2 regions of the Mesorhizobium sp. WSM4884 genome follow, and region 1 is predicted to be linked to the other one. Evidence: predicted binding sites of a transcription regulator. Region 1 holds the regulator's gene; the other holds the start of a gene.
The links. The regulator LexA, encoded in region 1, represses DNA repair genes until DNA is damaged. The targets are predictions, from matches to a motif close to TGTTCNNNNTGTGTTCNG.
Positions count from the first base shown of each region.

Region 1 (4,420 bases):
CGACCGCGCAGCCAAAACTGCGCTACGCGCCGGATCGCGTCAGGCTCTCGGCACGCAGGATTCCGCCGAACGTGAAGGCAGGATCGCTGGTGACGGGCTATGCACGGCTCCTGCCGCCGACCGGACCGGTTCGCCCCGAAAGTTATGATTTTTCCTTCGACAGCTATTTCTCCGGCATCGGCGCCAGTGGATTTTTCCTCGGCGATCCGAAAGTCATTCCGACAAATGACCCTCCTGCCCAGGCGAGCATCGCCTCAGCGATCGAGAACGCGCGCGAGGCGATTGCCGATCACATCAGAAGCAGCGTCGGCGGACCCGAAGGCGAGATTGCCGCGGCGCTGATCGTCGGCGTTCGCGCGGGCATTCCCGAGGAAATCAACGAGGCGATGCGGCGGACCGGCATCTACCACATTATCTCGATCTCTGGGCTGCACATGGCGCTGGTCGCCGGCACAGTCATGCTTTTGCTGCGCGGCGTCTTCGCGCTGCTTCCGGATTTTTCGTCACGCCGGCCGGTGAAGAAGTATGCCGCTGCGATCGCGCTGGTGTCGATTGCCGCTTACCTCGTCATCTCCGGCGTGGTGGTCGCCGCCGAACGAAGCTTCATCATGCTCGCTGTCATGCTGATCGCCGTGCTCTTCGATCGCGCGGCGCTCACGATGCGCAACCTGGCGATTTCGGCCATCGCCGTCATCCTGGTGTCGCCGCACGAAGTGGTTGGTCCGAGCTTCCAGATGTCGTTCGCCGCGACCGCGGCCCTTGTCGGCGCCTATGCGGGCTGGGCCGACTACCGCGCCGGCAAGGTGAGAGCGCCGCCGGCGAAGCGGTCGTTCCTGCGGTTCCTGTCGCACAAGCTTGCGGTCGGAGCGGGCGGCGCCGCGATGACGTCGATCATTGCCGGAAGTGCGACGGCGCTGTTTGCCATCTGGCACTTCCAGCGCGTCTCGCCGCTCAGCCTGCTGGCTAATTTGGCCGTCATGCCGATCGTGTCGCTGGTCGTCATGCCGTTTGCCGTCTTTAGCGCACTGGCGATGCCATTCGGCTTCGATGGTCCTTTCCTCTACGTTATGGGCAAGGGCCTGACGGCGATGATCGCGATTTCGGCCTGGATTTCGGAACGGTCGCCGGTCGATGCCGTGGGGCTGATCTCGATCCAGTCGGTGCTGCTCGCGACAATCGCGCTGGTGATAGCAACCATGGCCACCACCTGGCTCAGGCTGGCGGCAGTGCCCTTCGCGCTGGCCGCACTACTGGCGGTCCCGCAAGTGCGCACGCCGGACCTGCTGATCTCCGAGGACGCGCATCTGGTGGCGATGCCGATCGGCGGCGGCGAGCTCGCCATCAATCGCGCCCGCTCCAACGAGTTCACCACCGACAATTGGAAACGCGCGCTGCGGGCCGAAACGATCGTGCCGCCGGAAACATTCGCGAAAGGCGCACTCGACATCGCAGACCCGGTCGACCTGCCGGCGGGATCCCCCTTTTACTGCACTGGCGATCTCTGCATTGGCCGGCATCCGTCCGGTGCAATCGTCGCCTTGGCGGAAAACCACGATAGCGCCAGGCCGGCCTGCAGCTTCGCCGACCTTATCGTCATCAACGACGCCACGGCCTACAATCCTTGCCGCGATCCACGCATCCTCGTCGTCACCAAGCGGCAGCTTGCGCGTGACGGCAGCGCCGCCGTCTACTTCGACGCGCAGTCGGCAACGGCGCGAGCCGCCATTCAATATGCCGTCGAAAAGCCCTATCGCCCCTGGCACGAACAGCGGCGCTACTCGCGCGAGGCGAGGGGACTAGCGCCATACGAGCGGCCTGAGAAGCCACAGACCAAGCCGCCGCCACTCAGTAGCGACGAATGAGCCCGACCAGCTTGCCCTGCACCTTGACCCTGTCCGGTCCGAAGATGCGGGTCTCATAGGCCGGGTTGGCGGCCTCGAGCGCGATCGAGGCGCCCTTGCGGCGGAAGCGTTTCAGTGTCGCTTCCTCGTCGTCTACCAGCGCCACCACGATCTCGCCCGGGCTCGCTGTATTGGCATTGCGGATGATCACCGTGTCGCCGTCGAAGATGCCGGCTTCGATCATCGAATCGCCCTTGACCTCAAGCGCGTAGTGCTCGCCGCCAGCGATCATATCCGGCGGAACTGTGATCGAGTGCGTCTGGTGCTGGATAGCGTCGATCGGCACACCGGCGGCAATGCGACCCATCACCGGGATGGACACGGCCGAAATGGCGTCGTCGTCATTGCTGGGCGTCGGCGTCCGGGAGGGCGCTGCCGGCTTGATCTGCCGGCCGAGATTGCCTTGACCGCCTTGGATGACGCTCGGCGAGAATTTTCTCGCCGCATTCAGGCCGGGCGCGATCGAATCGGGCAGGCGCAGCACCTCAAGAGCGCGCGCGCGGTTCGGCAGCCGGCGAATAAAGCCGCGCTCCTCCAGTGCCGTGATCAAACGGTGGATGCCCGACTTCGAAGCGAGGTCGAGCGCTTCCTTCATCTCGTCGAAAGACGGCGGAATGCCGCTTTCCTTGAGCCGTTCATGGATGAACATCAGCAGTTCATGTTGTTTGCGCGTCAGCATGGCGGCCCCCATGGGTTCTGGAACCAGAATCAGAAAAACAAACCCAGAACAAACACTATCTGTTCCAGTTGTGTTCCGCAACCGTTTAAAGTTTAGTGAATCTGTTGACGTTTTGTTCAGCGTAACATCAGAACGCTGCATTCGTCGCCGGCTTCCGCAGCCGGGGCGAACGGCTCGCGCACGATCAGGCCGTTGGCCTCGGCGAGCGTCCTCAGCATGGAGGAATCCTGGATGCTGAACGGTGTCGCGATCAACTGTCCGGCATCCTCGCGCACGACTGCCCGCACATAGTCCTGCCTGAGATCGTTGGCGCGCATCGCGGAAGCCAGCTGCGCGGTGCGGATGTCCTGTCGGAAATCGCGGCCGCCAAGACGCGCCAGGAGCGGCTTCAGGAACAATTGCGAGCAGACAAGACTCGCCACCGGATTGCCGGGCAGGCCGATGCAGCGGATTTTGCCAAGCCGGCCAAACATCAGCGGCTTGCCGGGGCGCATGGCGATCTTCCAGAAATCGAGCTGCATGCCTTCGCCGGTCAGCACGTCGTGGATCAGATCGTGATCACCGACCGAGGCGCCGCCGAGGGTGACGATGACATCGGCGCCGACCGCGACCGCTTTCTTGACCAGCGCCGAAATCGCATCCTGCCGGTCGGCGGCGATACCGAGGTCGAGGGCGCGGGCACCGACCGACTGCGCCGTCGCCGCTACGCCATAGGCGTTGGACGAGATGATCTGGTCGGGGCCGAGCGCGCTTCCCGGCGGTAGCAATTCGTCGCCCGTGGCGATGATGGCCACCATCGGCCGACGCACCACGTTGAGGCTCGGATGATTGGCGGACGCCGCCAGCGATAGCGCTGCTGGATCGAGCAGGCGGCCTTTTTCGAGAAGTACATCACCCTGGCCGAAGTCGAGTCCACGGCGACGGACGTTGCGTGCTTCCGCCGTCGGCTCGGTCACTTCGATGCTGCCGCCGCCGAGGTCGCGAACATTTTCCTGGATGACGACGGTGTCGGCGCCTTCGGGGAGCGGCGCACCGGTGAAGATGCGCACCGCCTTACCCTTGCCGACGGAGCCGGCAAAACCGCGCCCGGCGGGCGCCACGCCGATCACGGAAAGCCGCGCCGGCACGGAGGTCACGTCGACAGCGCGGGCGGCATAGCCGTCCATGGCCGAAGCGTCGAAGGGCGGCTGGGTGCGCAGCGCCACCAGCGGTTCGGCGAGCACCCGGCCGGCCGCATCGGCCAGCGGCACGTTTTCGCCCGGCAGCGCGGTTGCGCCATCCAACAAGCGCCCGAGCGCCTCGGCGACCGGAACCAGCGCCATCGTCAGGAACTCGCCCCGGATTTGACGGACTTGTAGTCGCCCGACTTGCCGCCGGTCTTCTCGACCAGCCTGATGCCGGAGATAACCATGGCGCGGTCCGCCGCCTTGGCCATGTCGTAGATGGTGAGGCAGGCGATCGACGCCGCGGTCAGCGCCTCCATCTCCACGCCGGTCTTGCCGGTGACGCGGGCAAGCGCGGTGACCTTCAGGCCGGGCAGGGCGCGGTCGGGCTCGATATCGACGGCGACCTTGGTCAGGAGCAGCGGATGGCAGAGCGGGACGAGCTCATGCGTCTTCTTGGCCGCCATGATGCCGGCGATGCGCGCCGTGCCCAGCACGTCGCCCTTCTTGGCGTCGCCGGCCAGGATCATCTCCAGCGTTTCCGCTCGCATCGAGACGAAGCCCTCGGCGATCGCCGTGCGTGTCGTCTCGGCCTTGTCGCCGACATCGACCATGTTGGCTTCGCCCTTGGCGCCGAGATGGGTGAGGGCAGGCATCCTCAAAAGGCCTCGGCCGGC
Region 1 covers NZ_JARTVO010000004.1:340,850-345,269, forward strand. The annotation lists gene P9236_RS09065 (ComEC/Rec2 family competence protein) at 1-1,862, shown strand, start outside; gene lexA (transcriptional repressor LexA) at 1,846-2,580, opposite strand; gene glp (gephyrin-like molybdotransferase Glp) at 2,697-3,902, opposite strand; gene moaC (cyclic pyranopterin monophosphate synthase MoaC) at 3,905-4,399, opposite strand; gene trpC (indole-3-glycerol phosphate synthase TrpC) at 4,402-4,420, opposite strand, start outside.

Region 2 (4,420 bases), on a different contig from region 1:
CTCGCAGGCGAGCCCTGGCGGCACGTCGCGGCCATCGGCCAAAGCCAGCTTGGGCCGCAGCGACAGGCCGGCGGCGGCACGGCGCATCGCTTCCAGGCTGGCTTTCAAAATATTGCTGTTGTCGATGCCTTCGGCGCTGATCGAGGCCATCGAGACGCTGAGCGCCGAGCCCAGGATTTTCAGGAACAGCGCCTCGCGCTGCAGGTGGGTGAGGCGCTTGGAATCATCGAGGCCTTCGGGAATGTTGGCGGGGTTGAGCACGACGGCTGCCGCCACAACCGGACCGGCCAGCGGCCCGCGGCCCGCCTCGTCCATGCCCGCGACTGGCCAAAGTCCCTCGGCCATCGCCTTCGTCTCGATGGAGAAGTCAGGCTTCTCGACCATTTCAAACAGAAGCGGAGAATCGGAACGCGCGCGAGCCATGGTGCGGCGAGGTTCGCATCGGCTCCGATTCTCCGCAAGTCCCTCCGGGTCGGATGGGGCGTCGGACCGGGAGGGCACCGTCTCACGGCCGGGGGACTGGGCCGGACGGGATTCTTGAGCAATTCCAGGAAAGTGCGCAGCGGTTCTTCATCCTGGAATTGCGTAAAAACAAATACTTAGCGGATCGCAGGTCTTTCGTGGCCAGCGCCGTCATCACAGCAGCATCAGCTGCTCGCCAGCGCCGGAGCCTGCGACGAATTGATCGGTCCGAAGCTGCCGCCGCTCGGCATTGAGGCCGAGCCGCTTGGCGGCGATCTCGAAGCGCCGGCCGATCTGGCAGGCATAGGGACCGGCGCCCTTCATGCGCTTGCCCCATTCCGAATCGTAGTCCTTGCCGTCGCGCATCGAACGGATCAGCGACATCACGTGCCGGTAGCGGTCGGGATAGTGCCGCAGCAGCCAGTCCTTGAAGATCGGCGCCACTTCCAGCGGCAGCCGCAACACGACATAGCCTGCTTCCCTGGCGCCGGCGGCGCGAGCCGAATCGAGGATGCGCTCCAGTTCCGGATCGTTGAGGCCTGGAATGATCGGCGCCACCATCACTGAGGCGGGGACGCCGGCATCCGAAAGCTGCCTTATCGCCTCCAGCCGCTTCGTCGGCGTCGATGCGCGCGGCTCCATGGTTCGCGCCAGCATGCGGTCGAGCGTCGTCACCGACAGCGCCACCTTGGCGAGGCTGCGTTCGGCCATGCGCGACAGGATATCGATGTCGCGCGTCACCAGCGCCGACTTGGTGACGATGCCGACCGGATGGCCGCGCGCCTCCAGCACTTCGAGGATCTCGCGCATGATGCGATACTGCTTCTCGATCGGCTGGTAGGGATCGGTGTTGGTGCCGATGGCGATGGTGCGCGGCTGGTAGCCGGGTTTCGACAATTCCCTGTCCAGCATGCGTGCTGCATCCGGTTTGGCGAACAGCTTCGATTCGAAATCGAGTCCCGGCGACAGGCCCATGAAGGCATGTGTCGGCCTGGCGAAGCAGTAGACGCAGCCATGCTCGCAGCCGCGGTAGGGATTGATCGAACGGTCGAAGGAAATATCCGGCGATTCGTTGCGGGTGATGATGGTGCGCGGCTTTTCTACCTGCACCTCGGTCTTGAACGGCGGCAACTCCTCCAGCGAGTTCCAGCCGTCGTCGAACACATGCCGGCTGACGGGCTCGAAGCGGCCGGATGGATTGATGCCGGCGGAGCGTCCGCGGTTGCGGTCGGGGCGGACGCGCACGCCGCTCTGTTCGATCACGGCATTGGCCATCTCGGCCCTGCCTGCGCCGAAGGCGGCAATGTCGGCGCGGACGATCTGTTCCATTTTCGCCCTCTCCCAAGGACTGTCGGCGGGATGTCGAATCGCTCTGTTCATGAAACTATTCCTATTTTGCCGATGAGAACAAAGCAAGAACTTTTTCGCTGGGAACGTGCAACTGGCGCATCGCCGCGCTTTCCGCTATTCGGCTAAAATGCTCAGCGTTCTCATCGAGACCAAGAACGACGAAGAGGGCCTTGCCCGCACGCTCGCCTCGCTGATCGGCGGCGCGGTCGAGGGCATGGTGCGCGACGTCATCGTCTGCGACGCCGGGTCGACCGACCAGACGCATCGCGTAGCAGAGCATGCCGGCTGCCATTATGTGGCCGGCGGCATTGCCGCCGGTATCAGCCGGGCCAAGGGAGATTGGCTGCTGCTGCTGGAGCCCGGCGCGCGATTGGCAGAAGGCTGGATCGAGGAGGTCGCGGCCCACACGGCAAGGCAGACCATGCCCGCGCGCTTCTCACGCGCCCGCGGCAATCGCACACCGTTCCTGGCTCGTGTGTTTTCGGGCAGTCGTGCGCTGGCCGAAGGTCTCGTCATCAGCAAGCGCCAGGCCGCGGCTCTGGCGAAAAGCGCGCGCAGCGCCGAAGCCCTGGCGCGTGGCCTGGCTACCAGGAGGCTCAACGCCGAAGTCTGGGTCGCGCCGACGAAGTGATGCAAGCGCCCGCATGAGGAAAGCCGAGCAGCAAATTTCAGTCCTTGCTTTATTGTGCATTGCACAAAATTAACGGCGAGGTTAGCATCCCGGCATGCGGGACAATCGGGATTGGGTAATGCCGAAGCGATAGGCGGGCGTCGCTTCGTCGAACGTCAATGCATATGAGGACCCCGATGAATCTTGCTCCCCCAGACAATTCCGGTGCGGCCAGCCTGGAGGCCATCGCCCGCGATGGCAGCCTGCTCAGGCGCATCGCCGTGCGCATCCCGACCTATTTGAAGGATCTTCGCGAGAACCCGGCCTGGCTGCCGATGTTCGTGCTGGCGCGCACCATGCCGGGGCGTCGCATGCATTGGCTTGGCGCCAGAGCTACCCGTCCGCTCGACGATGCGGGTGCAACGATGTTCACCGGCATCGAACGCGACGCGGTCGTCGAGGCGCTGCGCTCCGATGGGCTGTTTTCGGGCTTCATGCTGCCGCCCGCGATCCGTGAGGAGATCGCCGCTTTCGCGCAACGCACGCCCTGTTTCGGCAATTTCGACCGCCGTCTCGAATTCATGCCGGGCGACCATGCCGAGGCCGAGAAGCGTTTCGGTCGCTCGCTGCTCAGCGGTCACTATTTCGAGCGTATACTTGACTGCAACGCGGCGCTCGCCATCCAGAAGGATCCGCTGCTGCTCGACGTCGCCCGGCATTATCTCGGCGGCCAGGCGAAATTGATCACGACGCGCGTCTGGTGGAGCTTCCCGACCGGCAAGGCTTCCGACGCCGACAAGAACCTCGCCTCGCTCGGCAAATACCATTTCGACCTCGACGACTGGCGCATGCTGAAGTTCTTCTTCTATCTGGCGCCGGTCGACGCCGGTACCGGGCCGCATGTCTATGTCCGCGGCAGCCACAAGCGCCGCGCGCTCAAGCACCAACTGACGCTCCTGGTCGGCCATCCGGCGGAAGAGGTGCTGGATGTCTACGGCCAGCAAAGCCCGGTCACGCTGACGGGCGAGGCGGGCCTCGGCTTCGTCGAGGATCCGTTCGGCTTCCACATGGGCACGGTGCCGGCGAACACGCCGCGCCTGATGATGGAAATCGGCTTCGGCGTCTCGCGGCCTTCGCGCCGCCGCTTCCACGGCGAGCCGGTCATTCGCTAGAGCAATTCCAGGAAAAGTGCCTAGCGGTTTCCGTCCGGAATTGCGTCAAAACAAACGGGTCAGATCCCACGGACTTCAACCGGCATCCAGGCGGTGCGACGCCTGGCCAGTCGCTGCTCGCGGCTTTCGGCGTCGTAGCGGACCGGGATCGGCTCGCGGGAGAACTGCTCTCGATCATCCAGCGCATTGATGATGACGATGGCCCTGGCGTCAGCGCCATCGCCGGCGATCGCCGCGACATAGACGCCGCATTCGCGGCAGAGGAGATAGTCGGCGGTGCGCAGGCCGAAGCGATAGATCTGCAGCCGCGCGCTGTCTTCGACCGAGACGACCAGCGTCCCGTCCGGATCGGCAGCCGCCCGCGATCCATGCCGGATGCAAAACGAGCACTGGCAGGCGCGGATTTCCATCCCGCCGGGATCGAGAGCGCTGGAGAAGCTCAGGCGGATGTTGCCGCAATGACATCCGCCGCTGTGAACGGTCATGGCACGGTCCCTTGTTTCCTCGCACAAGGTACTTCGCCGGCATCGACTTCGGAATGGCGCCTCGAAGGCGAGAGCGCCATTCCGCCTGCAAACCGGATGCCGATCGGGTGCTTTGCCCGTGCTTTACGAGGCGGCCTTGCCGCCTCGCCTGAGATGCTCGTCCAGCCGCGGCATGATCTCGACGAAGTTGCACGGCATGTGCCGGTAGTCGAGCTGCGCCTTGATGATGCCGTCCCAGGCGTCCTTGCAGGCGCCGGGCGAGCCCGGCAGGACGAAGACGAAGGTGGCGTTGACGACGCCGCCGGTCGCCCGGCTCTGGATCGTCGAGGTGCCGATCTTGT
Region 2 covers NZ_JARTVO010000002.1:353,761-358,180, reverse strand. The annotation lists gene P9236_RS04360 (ribonuclease HII) at 1-423, opposite strand, end outside; gene P9236_RS04355 (PA0069 family radical SAM protein) at 637-1,791, opposite strand; gene P9236_RS04350 (glycosyltransferase) at 1,940-2,443, shown strand; gene P9236_RS04345 (hypothetical protein) at 2,620-3,594, shown strand; gene P9236_RS04340 (hypothetical protein) at 3,654-4,079, opposite strand; gene moaB (molybdenum cofactor biosynthesis protein B) at 4,203-4,420, opposite strand, start outside.
Region 2: the regulator LexA is predicted to act here: its motif matches at 1,866-1,883, upstream of P9236_RS04355 (PA0069 family radical SAM protein).